3 regions of the Pontibacillus sp. ABV4_188 genome follow, and region 2 is predicted to be linked to each of the others. Evidence: a T-box and tRNA genes for the amino acid it is inferred to sense, from the RefSeq annotation. Region 2 holds a T-box; the other regions hold tRNA genes.
What was found. A T-box is a leader RNA that pairs with one kind of tRNA and senses whether it is charged. The one in region 2 lies ahead of tyrS (tyrosine--tRNA ligase), so its partner is inferred to be a tRNA-Tyr.

Region 1 (6,636 bases), 1.2 Mb from region 2:
TCCGACCCGCACGAAAGGTGCAACGAATTGGGCACTGTCTCAACAAGAGACCCGGTGAAATTATACTATGCGTGAAGATGCGCATTACCCGCGACAGGACGGAAAGACCCCGTGGAGCTTTACTGTAGCCTGATATTGAATGTTGGTACAGCTTGTACAGGATAGGTGGGAGCCGTCGATACCGGAGCGCTAGCTTCGGTGGAGGCATCCGTGGGATACCACCCTGGCTGTATTGACATTCTAACCCAGGACCGTAATCCGGTCCGGAGACAGTGTCAGGTGGGCAGTTTGACTGGGGCGGTCGCCTCCCAAAAAGTAACGGAGGCGCCCAAAGGTTCCCTCAGAATGGTTGGAAATCATTCGCAGAGTGCAAAGGCACAAGGGAGCTTGACTGCGAGACCTACAAGTCGAGCAGGGACGAAAGTCGGGCTTAGTGATCCGGCGGTACCGCATGGAAGGGCCGTCGCTCAACGGATAAAAGCTACCCCGGGGATAACAGGCTTATCTCCCCCAAGAGTCCACATCGACGGGGAGGTTTGGCACCTCGATGTCGGCTCATCGCATCCTGGGGCTGTAGTCGGTCCCAAGGGTTGGGCTGTTCGCCCATTAAAGCGGTACGCGAGCTGGGTTCAGAACGTCGTGAGACAGTTCGGTCCCTATCCGTCGTGGGCGTTGGAAATTTGAGGAGAGCTGTCCTTAGTACGAGAGGACCGGGATGGACGCACCGCTGGTGCACCAGTTGTTCCGCCAGGAGCACAGCTGGGTAGCTACGTGCGGAAGGGATAAGTGCTGAAAGCATCTAAGCATGAAGCCCACTTCAAGATGAGATTTCCCATCACTTCGAGTGAGTAAGATTCCTTGTAGACGACAAGGTTGATAGGTCGGAGGTGGAAGCGTGGTGACACGTGCAGCTGACCGATACTAATAAATCGAGGGCTTATCTATCTAAAGCGCAAACGACCGCTTAGACCCGTACGGATAAGACAGATTTTCGGAAAAGGCGATTAGCCTTTGGAGAAAAGATGACTTATACGCTAGGGTCTGGGAGTTGGAGCTGGAAGTCAGCTCAAGCGCAAATACGTGATCAGGCACGATGTCTTAATTCTTATCTAGTTTTGAAGGTACTCCTTCAACAAAACAATAGTATGGCGGTTTTGGCGAAGAGGTCACACCTGTTCCCATGCCGAACACAGAAGTTAAGCTCTTCAGCGCCGATGGTAGTCGGGGTTTCACCCCCGCAAGAGTAGGACGCCGCCATGCTTTGTTATCTTATAAAAGCTATCCAAGAGACTTCTTCTAGGACAGATGGATTTGACAATATTCCAACGTAGCTCAGTGGTAGAGCTATCGGCTGTTAACCGATCGGTCGCAGGTTCGAATCCTGCCGTTGGAGCCAATTTGCTTCCATAGCTCAGTCGGTAGAGCACTTCCATGGTAAGGAAGAGGTCGCCGGTTCAAGTCCGGCTGGAAGCTCTCTGTAAGAAAATTATATTTGGCCCGTTGGTCAAGTGGTTAAGACACCGCCCTTTCACGGCGGTAACACGGGTTCGAATCCCGTACGGGTCACCACTTATTTATAATCATGGAGGATTAGCTCAGCTGGGAGAGCACCTGCCTTACAAGCAGGGGGTCGGTGGTTCGAGCCCGCCATCCTCCACCATTTCATTTATTTATCTGCCGACCTAGCTCAATCTGGCAGAGCAACTGACTTGTAATCAGTAGGTTGGGGGTTCGAGTCCCTCGGTCGGCACCAGCAAGTTATGTTCAATTAAATAAATTCTTGCATAATAAAATGCAAGCATGGTATACTATTATTTGTGTTTGGAGGGGTAGCGAAGTTGGCCAAACGCGGCGGACTGTAAATCCGCTCCCTCTGGGTTCGCAGGTTCGAGTCCTGCCCCCTCCACCATTTATTGGCCCATAGCCAAGCGGTAAGGCAACGGTTTTTGGTACCGTCATGCGCTGGTTCGAATCCAGCTGGGCCAGCCACTTTATAAAGAGCCATTAGCTCAGTTGGTAGAGCATCTGACTTTTAATCAGAGGGTCGGAGGTTCGAATCCTCCATGGCTCACCACTTTTCACATTAACTTAGTTGATGTGTTTTTAGTTTGCGGAAGTAGTTCAGCGGTAGAACACCACCTTGCCAAGGTGGGGGTCGCGGGTTCGAATCCCGTCTTCCGCTCCATATATGGGGCCTTAGCTCAGCTGGGAGAGCGCCTGCTTTGCACGCAGGAGGTCAGCGGTTCGATCCCGCTAGGCTCCATTCTAAACCTTAAGTCTAATAAGACTTAAGGTTTTTTCGTATATCTAAAAAATTTAATGGCGGCTATTTATAAGAAAATTCTTTCAATACCGGGTGTTTTTCGTATATATATACAAATTTCTGTCCAGTTGAGTCATTGTCTCAACTATGGCTACAATGGGGGTAGAGTTAAAGGAGGAGGATGGGACAATGAATCGTAAACTTTCAATTATTGGAGCACCTATGGACTTAGGACAGAATCGCAGAGGTGTAGATATGGGGCCTAGTGCACTTCGTTATGCAGGGGTAATTGAGCGATTAGAACGTTTAGAGTATGATATAGAGGATCTTGGTGATGTTCATATTCCTCGGCCAAATAGAAAAGAAGAACAAGAGAGTCACTTGAGAAATTTAAAAGAAGTAGCAGTAGGAAATGAAAACCTGGCTGAGACAGTGGATCAGGTTGTGACATCAGGTAGATTCCCATTGATCATTGGCGGGGATCATAGTATTGCTATCGGATCTCTTGCTGGAATTGCGAAACATTATGACAATCTTGGTGTAATTTGGTATGATGCTCATGGGGATTTAAATACAGGAGATTCGTCCCCTTCTGGAAATATCCATGGTATGCCTTTAGCTGTGAGCTTAGGTATTGGTCATGAACGTTTGACGAACATTCATGGATATGAGCCAAAAATAAAACCAGAAAACATCGTTATTATAGGAGCGCGCTCTCTTGATGAGGGTGAAAAACAATTAATTAAAGAAAAGGGAATTAGGGTATATACGATGCATGAGATTGACCGCATGGGAATGCCAGGAGTCATTAAAGAATCTGTAGAATACTTAAAGGATCGGACGGATGGAGTGCACCTGAGTTTAGATTTGGATGGTTTGGATCCTAATGAGGCGCCTGGAGTTGGAACACCTGTTATGGGTGGAATGAGCTATAGGGAAAGCCACTTAGCAATGGAAATGTTTGCTGAGGCTAATTTTATTACTTCAGCGGAATTTGTTGAAGTGAATCCAATATTGGATGAGAAGAATAAAACTGCTACGGTAGCAGTTGGATTAATGGGATCATTATTTGGAGAAAATTTAAAATAGATTCATAGAGTAAAATAGGCGAAACAGCAGCTTATTCACATAAGTTGCTGTTTCCGTTATTTATTTTTTCTTTCTTCATATTCATTTAGTAATCCATCTAATTTTGAGCTTGCTTCAATGACCTCTTGAGATGATAAAGGTAAGCTAGAGCTCAGCTGAATCATTTCATTTCTACACATTTCAATTTCGTTCAGAAGTTCTTTACACATTCTATTTCCTCCCTACTAAAACCTTAGTACTATACTATAGTTTTATATATCCTTTCTACTTAAAGTTAAACCTCTTTATGTAAAGAAATCAAATGTATAACGTTTGTACATACAAAAAATTCTTTTTTATTTTTTTAATTGATTTTGAAACCTGATCGCAGGTATATTCGTATGTAGAATGACCGCAGATCTAGCGGAGGTATAGTGCATGGAAATATTCATAAAACAAAAGATTAAAAAAGTTAAAAAAGGTGATCACTCGGCCTTTGAAGATGTAGTGACGTTTTACCAAAACAAGGTGTACCAAATATGCTATCGTATGCTTGGTAATGCACATGAAGCAGAAGATATTGCCCAAGAAGCATTTATTCGAGCTTACACTAATATTCACTCTTATGATGAGAATCGCAAATTTTCTACTTGGTTATATAGAATTGCCACCAATTTATCTATTGATCGTATTCGAAAAAAGAAACCGGATTACTTTTTAGATGCTGAAGTAAGAGGTACAGAAGGCTTAACGATGTACTCACAAATTTCTGCAGATGAAGATTTACCTGAAGAAGAAGTGGAAAGCTTAGAACTGCAGGAATATATTCATCAAGAGATTCTCAAGCTTCCAGCCAAGTATAGATCTGTTATCGTACTACGATATATAGATGAACTCTCATTACAAGAGATTAGTGACATATTGGACATACCGGTTGGCACGGTTAAGACAAGGGTCCACCGGGGACGCGAAGCGCTTCGTAAGAAACTTCGTCACGTGTAAAGGAGTGATGGGAAATGAAGTGTGCAAATGAAGCCATTCAGTTAATGCATAAACATTTAGACGACGGGTTAAGCGAAGAAGAGAGAAAGCAATTAAAACAACATCTTCACCAATGTGATGATTGCCAGAACCATTTTCATGAACTGAAGAGGGCTGTAGCAATGGTCCAAAGTACAAGTGCAGTTCAAGCTCCCTCTGATTTTACTGCAAAAGTAATGGGAAGTCTGCCTAAAGAAAAGAAACGATCAGGTTATAAGCGATGGTTTAAAGCCCATCCTGTGGTAACTGCAGCTGCTATATTCTTTATTATGATGTTTAGTGGGATCTTTTCTACTTGGAGCCAAGATCAACAGTTAAGCGTCTCAAAACAAAGAGACCTTATTATTGAGGATAATACGGTCATTGTTCCTGAAGGAAAAACAGTAGAAGGCGATTTAGTAGTGAAAAATGGGAACTTAAAAGTAGAAGGTAAAGTAAATGGTGATGTAGTATTAATAAATGGTGATCATCTAAAAGCCTCTGCCGGTGAAGTGACAGGAGATCTGAATCAAGTGGACCAAGTCTTTGGTTGGATGTGGTACAATATTAAAAAAACAGCGACAGATATCTTTTCCTTTACCCAATAAGGGGTCCAAAAGTCACTTTTATAGTGGCTTTTTTTATTTTGTTTAGTTATAGCCTTTTAGTGTTATTTTCACTATAAAGAAGTATGCTATAATAAAACTATTGTGACTTTGATACATAAGATTAAAGCAATAGTTGAATTCAAGGATAAAAAGGAAGTGTACACATGCTTGATGGGGGATTGAATGTTCAATTAGATGGATTAAAGTACATTCGAATTATTATTGATGTTGCCCTTGTCTGGTTTGTTTTGTATAAATTAATCATGTTAATCCGTGGTACAAAAGCGGTTCAGTTGCTGAAAGGAATATTTGTGGTACTTGGAATATGGCTAGTTAGCTACTTTCTTCAACTTAGTACGTTAATGTGGTTGATGTCCAAAGCGATGACATGGGGTTTTCTAGGCGTAATTATCTTATTCCAACCTGAGCTCCGAAGAGCGTTAGAACAGCTAGGAAGAGGTAGTTTCTTTGCAAGAAATTCGAGCAGTGAAGAAGATTCGGTGAAACAAACAGTAGAGGCTATTATAAAGTCGTGTAATTATATGGCCAAGCGTCGAATTGGGGCCCTTATTACGATTGAACGAGAGACAGGTATGGGTGACTATGTCGAAACCGGCATACCTATTAGAGGAAGGTTATCGAGTGAACTGTTAACAAATATCTTCATCCCTAATACTCCTCTTCATGATGGAGCGGTTATTATTAAACAAGATGAGGTTACGGCTGCTGCTTGTTACCTCCCTTTATCTGAAAGCCCATTTATATCGAAAGAATTAGGGACGAGGCACCGTGCTGCTATGGGAATCAGTGAAGTCACGGATGCCCTTACAATCGTAGTCTCCGAAGAAACAGGAGGAATATCCTGTACGAGGAATGGAGAATTGCATAGGGGATTAGATGAACAAGCTCTTCGTGATATTTTGGAAAGAGAATTAGAACGAGCGACGAAAGCTCCTAGCTCAAAGAATTGGGATTGGAGGGGGAAAAAAGATGGATAAGTGGTTAAGAAGTCCATGGTTCATTCGAGCGATTTCTTTAATATTAGCACTCCTCTTGTATGCCTCTATAAACCTTGATGACGGGCAAACGAGTTCAGATTCTATCTTTCTTGAAGGTAATGATAAAATTGCAGCAATGAATAATATCCCTTTACAAGTAAAAATGAATGAGGAAAAATATGTAGTGAAAGAAGTGCCTTCGAGCGTCACTGTCACTGTAGAAGGACCGAATTCTATAGTGACTAGAACTGTTATGCAAAAACCATTCGAAGCGTTCATTGATTTAGAAGGGCTTGAACTTGGCTCTCAAACAGTTCCTATACAAACGCAAGGGATTTCAAATCAGTTATCAGTTTCTGTAGATCCTCAGGAAGTAACAGTGGTATTAGAGAAACGATCTTCAAAAGAGTTCCAGGTTGGTGCGGATTACATACACCGTGACACTATTAAAGAGGGCTACCAACTAGGCACACCAGAAGTTACGCCTAATCAGGTAGACATCATAGGCTCTGAAACAGAGGTTTCAAAAGTATCACTAGTCAAAGCAATTGTTGATGTGCAAAATGCTGAGAGTGATATTACAAAGAAAGAGTCGCCTGTAAAGGTATATGATGAACAGGGGAATGAACTAAATGTTGTGGTAGAACCAAGTGTGGTCAAAGTAACGGTGCCTCTATTA
Region 2 (6,636 bases):
GGAGCCTCCAGAGCCAGAGCCTCCGGAATCAGATCCACCGGTTGAACCGGAGTTATCATCGCCTGAGGAGCCACCGTTTCCAGCTCCCTCAGATGAATTGTTATCGTTGGAGTCGTCATCCGAATTACCATTGTCTGAGTTATTATCATCTGAATCATTGTTGTTATCATTGTTATCATCGTTGCCGGAATTGCCATTGCCATTATTATTGTTATTGTTATTGTTGTTTCCATTATTGTTATTGCCAGAATCCTGGCCTTGGTCGCTTGGTGGTGGGTCTGGTGTGAAATCTCCGTATTCATAAGCTTGTGATGCTGCTGATTCCATTCCGAAGTAATCCACTGCTCTTACGACATAAACACCCTTACCTGAGATACCAAGACTGCTGCTTGCTGAACTTCCGACTACTTGGAAGCTTGCTCCTGGTGTTGCGGCACGATAGATGCGATAGCCTACAACATCTCTGCTTCCTGAAGGTGACCAATTTAAGACACCACCGCTAGCTGATACAGCACCTGGAGCAGCTGGAGCCTGTCCATCATTAGGAACCTTATCTGTAGAAGGGACCCGAACGCTTGCCCATTGGCTGTTGTTTGGTACAAGCTGATCTAAGCTTGATAGTCGGTCATAGTTATTACGTTCAATGTACTCTGGGTTAAAGAAGACGCCTTCGTTTGTAAATTCAGGTGGTGTAGATTCACCTGCTACATAGGCTTTATCTCCAATTTCAACATAACCAGTTGCGATTAAGCTATCGTCACGTTTGGTGGGAGCGTATTTAGCGTAATAAATGTCACTGCTGACAAGTCCCATTTCAGAACAAAGCTGAGATGGAAGCAATCCTGAAGCGGCACAGTAGGACTGTCTGACAATACCAGATGGTTGTTTAAAGCTTTCTTTTGGAACCATTAAGTCTGGATTTAGATCAGACGCTGCGTTTACAATGTCTGTCCATAGTTTTACGTTACGGTTGCTGTATCCTAGGCTACAGTTACCGCAGTTTCTTAATGTGAAAGGTGTGTCATAGCCCATCCACATCCCCATCGTAACGTTAGGGTTTGTTGCAACAAACCATGTGTCGTGAACATCTTGAGAAGTACCTGTTTTTCCGGCCCAGTCGACACCTGGATACTTCAACCGATCTCCTGCGTATTGGGCTGTTCCATAATCTAAAACATCTCTCATCATGTCGACGGTTAAATAAGATGCTTGTTCACTAAATACATCAACAGATTCTGATTTATGTTCATAAAGTACTTCTCCGTCTTTTGTTTCAATCTTATCGATCATGTAAGCATCTACAAACTTACCGTTATTGGCGAAAGTGGCGAAAGCATTTGTATTCTCTTCCACTGTTACACCTTCAAGAAGACTGCCAAGTGAAGTTGATAAGTTGGTCTTATCTTCTTCTAGTAGTGTCGTGAAGCCCATTTTGTCTAAATAAGATGCTGGGTTTTGATTCCTGATATCAGCATAAGTTTTAACAGCTGGCACGTTATATGACATAGCTAGTGCTCGTCTTATAGAGGTTAGGCCATGGAACCTTCCTCCATAGTTGCCAGGGGTATACCCTCCTGCGAAAACTGTTTCTATATCTGCTACTACAGAACCTGGGTTTGCTTGTCCTAAGTCAATAGCTGGAGCATATACAAGCAATGGCTTCATTGTACTTCCGTTTGAACGTTTCGCATCAGTAGCGTGGTTAAGATTTTCAAGATCAAAATCACGTCCGCCGATAAAGCTAATGATTTTCCCGGTTTTATTTTCAATTAACATGCCGCCGACTTGAACGGGCTCTTTGATCGTTTTCACTTCGCCTGTTTCTTCGTCTGTTACTTTCCAAGATCGAACAGGGCCGTAATGCTCATAGTTTTTGTGTAATTCCTGCATCTTGTCGTATATCGGTTTATCAATTGTTGTATGAACTTTCAAGCCATTTTGCACTAATGTTCGATCTGCAAGAGTAGCATATTCTTGTCTTAGTGATTCACTATTAGCTAAGTCTTCTTTTGTATACCCGTCCTGTTCAGCTAGGATACCTTGAAGAATATCTGTGGCCCTCTCTTCAACTTCAAATGCGATATAAGGATATGATTGCACTGGTGAAGGTTCTGGTTCTGTGAACTTCGAAGCAATGTCGTAATTGATTGCTTTATCGTATTCGGCTTGTGTAATCATTTCGGCTTCTAGCATACGTTCTAGTACCGTTCTCATTCGCTCGATGCCTGGGGCGAGCCCTGCTTCAGATTTAACTTCCCCTGTATTTGTAAAAGGGGTATACATATAAGGGCTTTGTGGCATACCTGCAATATAGGCTGCTTGAGGAAGGTTTAATTCTTTGGCGCTCACTCCAAATATACCTTGAGCAGCAGCTTCAATTCCTGCAACGTTTCTTCCGCCGGCGTTACGGCCGAATGGAACAACATTCAGATATGCTTCTAAGATCTCTTCTTTTTCAAAGAATCGCTCTAAGCGTAAGGCTAGTAGAATTTCCTTTGCTTTACGTTCGAATGAAACGGTGTCTGTTAAAACCTGATTCTTTATTAACTGTTGGGTAAGCGTACTACCCCCTGTTTTAACGTTTGCATTCGTGAGTTCTTGGAAGATTGCACGCATTATCGCTTTGGGTACAACACCATTATGTGTCTCGAAATTCTCGTCTTCAGTGGCGATTACAGCATTGACCACATGATCGGATACTTGGTCAAGGGACACTTCTTCACGATATAAATCAGATTGAATCTTTCCTAAGTATGTGTCTCCGGCAAAATACAATTCTGACGTTTCTTCATAATTGTAAATGTCTTTTTGCATTTCGGCTTTAGCACGTATTGGTTCGTCTTTGACGAGCGAGGCGAAATAACCGGCACCTAACCCGGCAGCAAAGAACACGCCAATCACACCTACAATGAGGAAGAATAAAACGATGTTCCAGATTACATCATAAGAGATGCGGAAATATTTTTGGATCTTTCCATCTTCCCACCATTTACGAAGCGGGGATCTATCTGGACCATTTGAATGGTTCTGGCTCATATAACGACCTCCTATTTCATACACGCAATATTATACCATATTGCACCATAAGGAGACATGGTTCAACATGAAATGTGAGTTGCTTTTTTGAAAAATATATGCTATAAATTATGTCACAGTCACGAACGATAATGAACAGTAAACAGTGAAGGGTTGGAGTAGTAAGTTGTATCCTGTTGCAGAAAGCTGACGGTCGCTGTGAGTCAGTACAGAGCAATTTACGAATTACGTCCTGGAGTTTTCTTCTGATTAGTTCAGAAGACGGGTGAATCCGTTATAAATTCCTTGAGTGGTAATCAGTTGTCTGGTTACAACAAGGGTGGTACCGCGAGCGAGCCTCGTCCCTTTTTAGGGGCGGGGTTTTTTGTGTTCTTCAAAAGTTGAATCTGGTTCGTAGTATAACCTGAAAAGGGCGCCTTCAGTACTTTCATTACGTTTATGTCGTTACTTAATTTAAGAATCTAGGAGTGGATAGTGTGGATATTTTACAAGACTTACAAGCAAGAGGATTAATTAATCAAATGACGGATGAAGAAGGTCTAAAGAAGCATTTATCTCAAGAACAGGTTACCCTTTACTGTGGTTTTGACCCGACAGGGGATAGTCTTCATATAGGTCACTTGCTACCTGTACTAATTCTTAAGAGGTTCCAGCAAGCTGGGCACCGTCCAATTGCTTTAGTTGGTGGAGGAACTGGTATGATTGGTGACCCAAGTGGTCGTTCTACAGAACGTCAGCTTAACGATGAGAACACAGTGCGTCACTACAGTGAACAGCTAGCAGGTCAACTTGCTAAAATTTTAAACTTTGAGGAAGGGGAGAATGCGGCTGTAGCACGTAACAACTTAGACTGGTTGAACCAAATGACAATGATCGAATTCTTGCGAGATGTAGGGAAGCACTTTGGTGTTAACTACATGTTAGCGAAAGATTCTGTGGAGTCTCGTATTGAAAATGGAATTTCCTTTACAGAGTTCAGTTACATGATTCTGCAATCTTATGACTTCTTGAACTTATTCCGTAAAGAGAATTGTACGTTACAAATTGGTGGAAGCGACCAGTGGGGGAATATTACGGCTGGGCTTGAACTGATTCGTAAGAATGCGACTGAAGGAGAAGAAGCGAAAGCATTTGGTCTAACGGTTCCATTGATTACCAAAGCAGATGGCAGTAAGTTTGGTAAAACAGCTGGTGGTGCAATTTGGTTAGACCCAGCAAAGACAACTCCGTACGAATTTTACCAGTTCTGGATTAATACAGACGATCGTGATGTTGTGAATTTCCTTCATTACTTTACATTCTTAAGCTTAGACGAAATTGGTGAGTTGGCTAAGGAAGTAGAAACGCAACCTGAGAAGCGTGTGGCTCAGCGTAGGCTAGCAGAAGAAATGACGAAGATGGTCCATGATGAAAAAGCTCTTGAACAAGCCGAGAAAATCTCTGAAGCGCTCTTTAGCGGCGACCTAAAGCAACTAACAGGTGATGAAATTGAACAAGGCTTTAAAGACGTTCCTACTTACAATTTAGTGGAAGAAGAAAAAGGGTTAATCGATCTCTTAGTTGAAGCAAAGATCTCTTCTTCAAAACGTCAAGCTCGTGAAGATATTCAGAATGGTGCGATTTACATTAATGGTGAACGTGAACAAGATATGAAATACACAGTGGACGCTGAAGATCGCATCGATGGCAAGTTTACAATTATTCGTCGTGGTAAGAAGAAATACTTCTTGGTACGCTTTGAAGGATAATATAATAGAAGAAATAAAACCGCTTAGAGTTTGAATGACTCTAAGCGGTTTTTTACATAGACTGAATTATCCCTTTTGTTCTTGGTTACATCACTCTCTTTTAATACGAAAGTGCTGAAGTTGATAAGGAAGTAAGTTTTTATATCTTTGCTGAATAAAACGGTCATCAATAAGTACAATCGTTCCAGAGTCAGTCTCTGTTCGAATTAGCCTCCCTGCAGCTTGTAAAACTTTATTCATCCCAGGGTACATATAAGCATAGGCAAAGCCATCCTTACCTCGTTCATCGAAATAACGTTTCATAATGCCTTGTTCATCATTTAATTTCGGCAATCCTACACTAACGACTAGAACCCCGTTTAAACGGTCTCCTCTTAAATCGACACCTTCTGAGAATATGCCTCCTAATACTGCAAATCCGATTAAGGAATCTTCACGGTCTTCGCGGAATTCAGCTAGATACTGTTCTCGATCTTGTTCAGTCATTTGAGGCGTTTGAAGTAGAACGGAAGCTGAATGATCGAGTTCTTGAATCCTCTCATATACCTGCTCCATATATACATAAGAAGGGAAGAAAACTAGATAGTTCCCTGGTTTCTCTCTTATTAATTCAAGTACTGTGCCAACGATTGAATCTATTGATTGAGCGCGGTCATGGAAGCGTGTAGAGATTGGCTGAATGTACATGTCCACATTTTGTCTGTCAAATGGTGAAGGTATTGAAAAAGTATAGTCTCCCTCCGTCCACCCGAGCATGTCTTTATAGTAATCAAATGGAGCGAACGTCGCCGAGAAGAAAACCGTTGCTCCGTATCCCTTAGTTGTTTTGTGTAGCAAGGAAGAGGGATCTACACAGAAAAGTTTAAGCTCTACTTCGCTTTTATAACGTCTTATGTAAGTGACATACGATTGATCATAGAGTTTTGAAATACGTACAAAACTTAAAGCCATAAAATATGCTTCGATTAATAGAGACTCTGTATCCTGGGTGTAGGGGATCTCTAGTTCAGCCAGGTCAATAAAGTGCTCGACACTCTCAACAATCCCTTCAGGAATTTCCGCCATTGTTGTCATGTATTGGTCCTCATCCATCAATTTTCTTTGCGCTAATAAAGACTGATCGATACGGTGAACAGCTTCGTATAAATGTGGGTTTTTAGACTTGTATTCACGCTTGAGTTGTAAGAAAGATGATTTTGATAGTAGAGCTGAATACATAGATTGCGACCTGTCGACAAGATTATGAGCTTCATCGACGAGCAATGTGGTCTTTTTCTTTGTTTCATTCCATAAACGTTTGAAAGATACTCTTGGATCAAATACATAATTGTAATCGCATATAATAGCATCAGCATGGTAAGCGGCATCTATTGAAAACTCAAAAGGACAGACTTGATGCTTCCGTGCGTAATGTTCGATCACGCCTCTTGATATCATCGTTTCTTTTGAAAACAAGTCGAGCAAAGCTTCATTGATGCGGTCGTAGTATCCATCTGCAAATGGACAATAATCCACCTGACACCCGTCATTTGTGAAACACATTTTGTCCTTAGCGGTTAAGGTCACGGTATGGAAGTGCAAACCTTTTTCCTCCATAAGGGAGAGCGCTTCTTCTGCGGCTTGCCTCGTAATCGTTTTGGCTGTTAAGTAAAAAAATTGGTCTGCTTTTCCTTCCCCGATTGCTTTAATCGTGGGAAATAGAGTGGAGATGGTTTTCCCTGTACCGGTTGGAGCGTGAGCGAAAAGGGTCTTACGATCCATAATGGTCTTATAGACTGCTCCTGCAAACTTTCGTTGTCCAGCTCGAAAAGCGGGATAAGGGAAAGGGAGTTGTTGTATGCTTTCTTGTCGA
Region 3 (6,636 bases), 1.7 Mb from region 2:
CGAAGCAACGCGAAGAACCTTACCAGGTCTTGACATCTTCCGCTATCCCTAGAGATAGGGAGTTCCCTTCGGGGACGGAATGACAGGTGGTGCATGGTTGTCGTCAGCTCGTGTCGTGAGATGTTGGGTTAAGTCCCGCAACGAGCGCAACCCCTAATCTTAGTTGCCAGCATTCAGTTGGGCACTCTAAGGTGACTGCCGGTGACAAACCGGAGGAAGGCGGGGATGACGTCAAATCATCATGCCCCTTATGACCTGGGCTACACACGTGCTACAATGGATGGTACAGAGGGCCGCGAGACCGCGAGGTCAAGCAAATCTCAAAAAACCATTCTCAGTTCGGATTGCAGGCTGCAACTCGCCTGTATGAAGCCGGAATCGCTAGTAATCGCAGGTCAGCATACTGCGGTGAATACGTTCCCGGGCCTTGTACACACCGCCCGTCACACCACGAGAGTTGGCAACACCCGAAGTCGGTGAGGTAACCTTTTTGGAGCCAGCCGCCGAAGGTGGGGCCAATGATTGGGGTGAAGTCGTAACAAGGTAGCCGTATCGGAAGGTGCGGCTGGATCACCTCCTTTCTAAGGATATTACGGAACTAGCGAGTCCTTCGGGACTTGCTAGCAGGCACACATTGTGCCATTAAACCATTGACCATGTTTGTTTCGTTCGGTTTTGGAAGCTCAAATGCTTTCAAACAGTACCTTGAAAACTAGATAAGAATTAGACATCAAACCAACGTTAGATTTAACGTAAGCATCATTATGATGCGTCTTTTCACATTGATTTTAGATAGTTAAGTGAATAAGGGCGCACGGTGGATGCCTTGGCACTAGGAGCCGATGAAGGACGGGACTAACACCGATATGCTTCGGGGAGCCGTAAGTAGGCTATGATCCGGAGATTTCCGAATGGGGAAACCCACTACCCGTAATGGGGTAGGATCCTTAACTGAATACATAGGTTAAGGAAGGTAGACTCGGGGAACTGAAACATCTCAGTACCCGAAGGAAGAGAAAGCAAACGCGATTTCCTGAGTAGCGGCGAGCGAAACGGAATCAGCCCAAACCAGAGAGCTTGCTCTCTGGGGTTGTAGGACACTCCTTTGGAGTTATCAAGAAACAAGATAGATGAATGATCTGGAACGGTCAGCCGAAGAAGGTAACGGCCCTGTAGTCAAAATCTTGTTTCCTCCGGAGTGGATCCTGAGTACGGCGGAACACGAGGAATTCCGTCGGAATCCGGGAGGACCATCTCCCAAGGCTAAATACTCCCTAGTGACCGATAGTGAACCAGTACCGTGAGGGAAAGGTGAAAAGCACCCCGGGAGGGGAGTGAAATAGAACCTGAAACCGTGTGCCTACAAGTAGTTGGAGCCCGTTAATGGGTGACAGCGTACCTTTTGTAGAATGGACCGGCGAGTTACGATCCCATGCAAGGTTAAGATGAAAAATCGGAGCCGCAGCGAAAGCGAGTCTGAATAGGGCGAAATAGTATGTGGTCGTAGACCCGAAACCGTGTGATCTACCCATGTCCAGGGTGAAGGCCAGGTAACACTGGCTGGAGGCCCGAACCCACGCACGTTGAAAAGTGCGGGGATGAGGTGTGGGTAGCGGTGAAATGCCAATCGAACACGGAGATAGCTGGTTCTCTCCGAAATAGCTTTAGGGCTAGCCTCAAGGTAAGAGTCTTGGAGGTAGAGCACTGATTGGACTAGGGGCCCTCATCGGGTTACCGAATTCAGTCAAACTCCGAATGCCAACGACTCATCCTTGGGAGTCAGACTGCGAGTGATAAGGTCCGTAGTCGAGAGGGGAACAGCCCAGACCACCAGCTAAGGTCCCTAAGTTTATGTTAAGTGGAAAAGGATGTGGAGTTGCTCAGACAACCAGGATGTTGGCTTAGAAGCAGCCATCATTTAAAGAGTGCGTAATAGCTCACTGGTCGAGTGACTCTGCGCCGAAAATGTACCGGGGCTAAACATAACACCGAAGCTGTGGATTGTTCTTACGAACAATGGTAGGAGAGCGTTCTAAGTGCAGTGAAGTCAGACCGTAAGGACTGGTGGAGCGCTTAGAAGTGAGAATGCCGGTATGAGTAGCGAAAGAAGAGTGAGAATCTCTTCCACCGTAAGTCTAAGGTTTCCTGAGGAAGGCTCGTCCGCTCAGGGTTAGTCGGGACCTAAGCCGAGGCCGAAAGGCGTAGGCGATGGATAACAGGTTGATATTCCTGTACCACCTCCTTTCCGTTTGAATGACGGGGGGACGCAGTAGGATAGGGAATCCGCTCCACTGGATGTGAGCGGCCAAGCAGTGAGTGAGATGCATAGGCAAATCCGTGCATCAATCACAAGCTGTGATGGGGAGGGAACTATAGTACCGAAGTTCCTGATTTCACACTGCCAAGAAAAGCCTCTAATGAGGAAAGAGGTGCCCGTACCGCAAACCGACACAGGTAGACGAGGAGAGTATCCTAAGGTGATCGGGAGAACTCTTGTTAAGGAACTCGGCAAAATGACCCCGTAACTTCGGGAGAAGGGGTGCTCCTTCATAGGAGGAGCCGCAGTGAAAAGGCCCAATCGACTGTTTAGCAAAAACACAGGTCTCTGCGAAACCGAAAGGTGAAGTATAGGGGCTGACACCTGCCCGGTGCTGGAAGGTTAAGGGGATGAGTTAGCTTAGGCGAAGCTTTGAACCGAAGCCCCAGTAAACGGCGGCCGTAACTATAACGGTCCTAAGGTAGCGAAATTCCTTGTCGGGTAAGTTCCGACCCGCACGAAAGGTGCAACGAATTGGGCACTGTCTCAACAAGAGACCCGGTGAAATTATACTATGCGTGAAGATGCGCATTACCCGCGACAGGACGGAAAGACCCCGTGGAGCTTTACTGTAGCCTGATATTGAATGTTGGTACAGCTTGTACAGGATAGGTGGGAGCCGTCGATACCGGAGCGCTAGCTTCGGTGGAGGCATCCGTGGGATACCACCCTGGCTGTATTGACATTCTAACCCAGGACCGTAATCCGGTCCGGAGACAGTGTCAGGTGGGCAGTTTGACTGGGGCGGTCGCCTCCCAAAAAGTAACGGAGGCGCCCAAAGGTTCCCTCAGAATGGTTGGAAATCATTCGCAGAGTGCAAAGGCACAAGGGAGCTTGACTGCGAGACCTACAAGTCGAGCAGGGACGAAAGTCGGGCTTAGTGATCCGGCGGTACCGCATGGAAGGGCCGTCGCTCAACGGATAAAAGCTACCCCGGGGATAACAGGCTTATCTCCCCCAAGAGTCCACATCGACGGGGAGGTTTGGCACCTCGATGTCGGCTCATCGCATCCTGGGGCTGTAGTCGGTCCCAAGGGTTGGGCTGTTCGCCCATTAAAGCGGTACGCGAGCTGGGTTCAGAACGTCGTGAGACAGTTCGGTCCCTATCCGTCGTGGGCGTTGGAAATTTGAGGAGAGCTGTCCTTAGTACGAGAGGACCGGGATGGACGCACCGCTGGTGCACCAGTTGTTCCGCCAGGAGCACAGCTGGGTAGCTACGTGCGGAAGGGATAAGTGCTGAAAGCATCTAAGCATGAAGCCCACTTCAAGATGAGATTTCCCATCACTTCGAGTGAGTAAGATTCCTTGTAGACGACAAGGTTGATAGGTCGGAGGTGGAAGCGTGGTGACACGTGCAGCTGACCGATACTAATAAATCGAGGACTTATCTATCTAAAGCGCAAACGACCGCTTAGACCCGTACGGATAAGACAGATCTTCGGAAAAGGCGATTAGCCTTTGGAAAGAAGATGACTTATACGCTAGGGTCTGGGAGTTGGAGCTGGAAGCCAGTTCAAGCGCAAACACGTGATCAGGCACGATGTCGTAATTCTTATCTAGTTTTGAAGGTACTTAGAAAAAAATCTAATATACCTCTTGACTTTCCTTCCGAAACAAGATAAAATATAACTTGTCGTTGAAAAGACGAGGAAGAAATTCAATAAAGAGTCTGGCGGTTTTGGCGAAGAGGTCACACCTGTTTCCATGCCGAACACAGAAGTTAAGCTCTTCAGCGCCGATGGTAGTCGGGGTTTCACCCCCGCAAGAGTAGGACGCCGCCAGGCAAGTCACTTTATTGACTTTGATCAAAAGGCAAACGGTCTTTTGACATGATTCCAACGTAGCTCAGTGGTAGAGCTATCGGCTGTTAACCGATCGGTCGCAGGTTCGAATCCTGCCGTTGGAGCCATGGAGAGCTGTCCGAGTGGCCGAAGGAGCACGATTGGAAATCGTGTAGGCCCAAACACGGGTCTCGAGGGTTCGAATCCCTCGCTCTCCGCCACTAACTTTTCATTGGCCCGTTGGTCAAGTGGTTAAGACACCGCCCTTTCACGGCGGTAACACGGGTTCGAATCCCGTACGGGTCACCACTTAATATCATGGAGGATTAGCTCAGCTGGGAGAGCACCTGCCTTACAAGCAGGGGGTCGGTGGTTCGAGCCCGCCATCCTCCACCATTTTTAAAAAATGCAATGCACATGATCATTGCAAACATCATATAATTGAATATGCAATAAGTATTCAACATTATCGCGGGGTGGAGCAGTCTGGTAGCTCGTCGGGCTCATAACCCGAAGGTCGCAGGTTCAAATCCTGTCCCCGCAACCAATTTAAATTTGTACTACGTCGAAAAGACTTCTTCGAATTACAAATGATGGTGTATCTTTAGGCACAACTAATGGTCCGGTAGTTCAGTTGGTTAGAATGCCTGCCTGTCACGCAGGAGGTCGCGGGTTCGAGTCCCGTCCGGACCGCCACTTTTCAATTAAATATTTTTTTGTTACTGTAAAGTACATAAGACTGGCTCGGTAGCTCAGTCGGTAGAGCAACGGACTGAAAATCCGTGTGTCGGCGGTTCGATTCCGTCCCGAGCCACCATGTTTTGTGCAGGCCTAGCTCAATTGGTAGAGCAACTGACTTGTAATCAGTAGGTTGGGGGTTCAAGTCCTCTGGCCTGCATACTTTAAAAAACGTGGAGGGGTAGCGAAGTTGGCCAAACGCGGCGGACTGTAAATCCGCTCCCTCTGGGTTCGCAGGTTCGAGTCCTGCCCCCTCCACCATTATAATTACTACAGTAAGTAGGGGTATAGTTCAACGGTAGAACAGCGGTCTCCAAAACCGCCGATGTGGGTTCGATTCCTACTACCCCTGCCAATTTCATTTTATGGCGGATGTGGCGAAGTGGTTAACGCACCGGATTGTGGCTCCGGCATTCGTGGGTTCGATCCCCATCATTCGCCCCATAAATATTGGCCCATAGCCAAGCGGTAAGGCAACGGTTTTTGGTACCGTCATGCGCTGGTTCGAATCCAGCTGGGCCAGCCAAGAGTTTTCGCGGAAGTAGTTCAGTGGTAGAACACCACCTTGCCAAGGTGGGGGTCGCGGGTTCGAATCCCGTCTTCCGCTCCATTTTTATATGGCGGCATAGCCAAGTGGTAAGGCAGAGGACTGCAACTCCTTTACCACCGGTTCGAATCCGGTTGCCGCCTCCATTCATATGCCGGTGTGGCGGAATTGGCAGACGCGCACGACTCAAAATCGTGTTCCTCACGGAGTGTCGGTTCGAGCCCGACCACCGGTATCGTAAAACTTAACATTGTAATGGAAATCGCTAACGAAAGCGATTTTTTTATATGTCTAATTTGTTTAGGACTTATAGGTACAAAATCATTTATAAATTTCTCTAATCTCCGTTAACATAACGGGGATTTTTTTTATTTTAGTAGAAAGACTCTATTAATACACACATCAAAATGGCTATAAGATAATTTTTACCCCTGTCTCCCTCTACCTTGCATTTACTCTATACATAAATTGCTTTAAACACATATTAATTATTTACGAAATAAAAAAATTTTTCTGAAAAAAACATTGAAGATTAAAGTAAAGAGTCCTATAATTATGCGAAAGAAGAGGTGGGATTTTGAATGACAAAAGATTTGCGAATAAATAGTAAAGTATTTAGTGAAAGTGCAATGAGAGCACCGAACCGGGCCATGCTTCGTGCTGTTGGTGTTACAGATGATGACTTTAAAAAGCCGATGATTGGTATTGCAAGTACATGGAGTGAAGTAACTCCATGTAATATACACCTAGATGATTTAGCCATCCGTGCAAAGAAAGGTGCCCAAGAAGCAGGAGGGCTACCCTTAATCTTTAATACTATTACTGTATCGGATGGTATCTCTATGGGGACACAGGGAATGCGTTATTCATTACCAAGTAGAGATGTGATCGCTGACTCTATCGAAACGGTAGTAGGAGCTCAGAACTTGGATGGATTAGTTGCAATCGGAGCCTGTGATAAAAATATTCCAGGATGTATGATTGCTATTGCCAATGCTGAGGTGCCATCTGTTTTTGTTTATGGAGGCACAATTGCTCCTGGGTCTCATAAAGGGAAAGATGTTGATATTGTTTCTGTCTTTGAAGGAGTCGGAAAATATAATCAGGGTGACATAGGTGAAAATGAACTAAACGCAATTGAGTGTAGTGCATGTCCTGGTGCAGGAGCGTGTGGTGGTATGTACACTGCAAATACGATGGCATCTGCTGTTGAAGCTATGGGTATGAGTTTACCTGGAAGCTCTTCAAACCCT

Region 1: it has a tRNA-Tyr gene. The T-box ahead of tyrS (tyrosine--tRNA ligase) is inferred to sense a tRNA for this amino acid. The anticodon was not compared.
Region 3: it has a tRNA-Tyr gene. The T-box ahead of tyrS (tyrosine--tRNA ligase) is inferred to sense a tRNA for this amino acid. The anticodon was not compared.

What each region holds. Positions count from the first base shown of each region.
Region 1 covers NZ_CM149975.1:171,760-178,395, forward strand. Annotated here, with positions in the region: rRNA gene ACYX4O_RS00960 (23S ribosomal RNA) at 1-945, shown strand, start outside; rRNA gene rrf (5S ribosomal RNA) at 1,145-1,260, shown strand; tRNA gene ACYX4O_RS00970 (tRNA-Asn) at 1,322-1,396, shown strand; tRNA gene ACYX4O_RS00975 (tRNA-Thr) at 1,401-1,473, shown strand; tRNA gene ACYX4O_RS00980 (tRNA-Glu) at 1,495-1,569, shown strand; tRNA gene ACYX4O_RS00985 (tRNA-Val) at 1,585-1,660, shown strand; tRNA gene ACYX4O_RS00990 (tRNA-Thr) at 1,677-1,753, shown strand; tRNA gene ACYX4O_RS00995 (tRNA-Tyr) at 1,824-1,909, shown strand; tRNA gene ACYX4O_RS01000 (tRNA-Gln) at 1,915-1,989, shown strand; tRNA gene ACYX4O_RS01005 (tRNA-Lys) at 1,999-2,074, shown strand; tRNA gene ACYX4O_RS01010 (tRNA-Gly) at 2,111-2,185, shown strand; tRNA gene ACYX4O_RS01015 (tRNA-Ala) at 2,191-2,263, shown strand; gene rocF (arginase) at 2,453-3,352, shown strand; gene ACYX4O_RS01025 (aspartyl-phosphate phosphatase Spo0E family protein) at 3,409-3,561, opposite strand; gene sigW (RNA polymerase sigma factor SigW) at 3,770-4,333, shown strand; gene ACYX4O_RS01035 (zf-HC2 domain-containing protein) at 4,348-4,959, shown strand; gene cdaA (diadenylate cyclase CdaA) at 5,124-5,957, shown strand; gene ACYX4O_RS01045 (CdaR family protein) at 5,950-6,636, shown strand, end outside.
Region 2 covers NZ_CM149975.1:3,042,447-3,049,082, reverse strand. Annotated here, with positions in the region: gene ACYX4O_RS15650 (transglycosylase domain-containing protein) at 1-3,036, opposite strand, end outside; T-box leader at 3,173-3,385, shown strand; gene tyrS (tyrosine--tRNA ligase) at 3,513-4,784, shown strand; gene ACYX4O_RS15640 (ATP-dependent DNA helicase) at 4,875-6,636, opposite strand, start outside.
Region 3 covers NZ_CM149975.1:640,317-646,952, forward strand. Annotated here, with positions in the region: rRNA gene ACYX4O_RS03250 (16S ribosomal RNA) at 1-581, shown strand, start outside; rRNA gene ACYX4O_RS03255 (23S ribosomal RNA) at 795-3,709, shown strand; rRNA gene rrf (5S ribosomal RNA) at 3,986-4,101, shown strand; tRNA gene ACYX4O_RS03265 (tRNA-Asn) at 4,152-4,226, shown strand; tRNA gene ACYX4O_RS03270 (tRNA-Ser) at 4,228-4,319, shown strand; tRNA gene ACYX4O_RS03275 (tRNA-Glu) at 4,333-4,407, shown strand; tRNA gene ACYX4O_RS03280 (tRNA-Val) at 4,419-4,494, shown strand; tRNA gene ACYX4O_RS03285 (tRNA-Met) at 4,569-4,645, shown strand; tRNA gene ACYX4O_RS03290 (tRNA-Asp) at 4,718-4,794, shown strand; tRNA gene ACYX4O_RS03295 (tRNA-Phe) at 4,840-4,915, shown strand; tRNA gene ACYX4O_RS03300 (tRNA-Thr) at 4,924-4,996, shown strand; tRNA gene ACYX4O_RS03305 (tRNA-Tyr) at 5,012-5,097, shown strand; tRNA gene ACYX4O_RS03310 (tRNA-Trp) at 5,118-5,191, shown strand; tRNA gene ACYX4O_RS03315 (tRNA-His) at 5,205-5,280, shown strand; tRNA gene ACYX4O_RS03320 (tRNA-Gln) at 5,288-5,362, shown strand; tRNA gene ACYX4O_RS03325 (tRNA-Gly) at 5,372-5,446, shown strand; tRNA gene ACYX4O_RS03330 (tRNA-Cys) at 5,456-5,529, shown strand; tRNA gene ACYX4O_RS03335 (tRNA-Leu) at 5,537-5,618, shown strand; gene ilvD (dihydroxy-acid dehydratase) at 5,965-6,636, shown strand, end outside.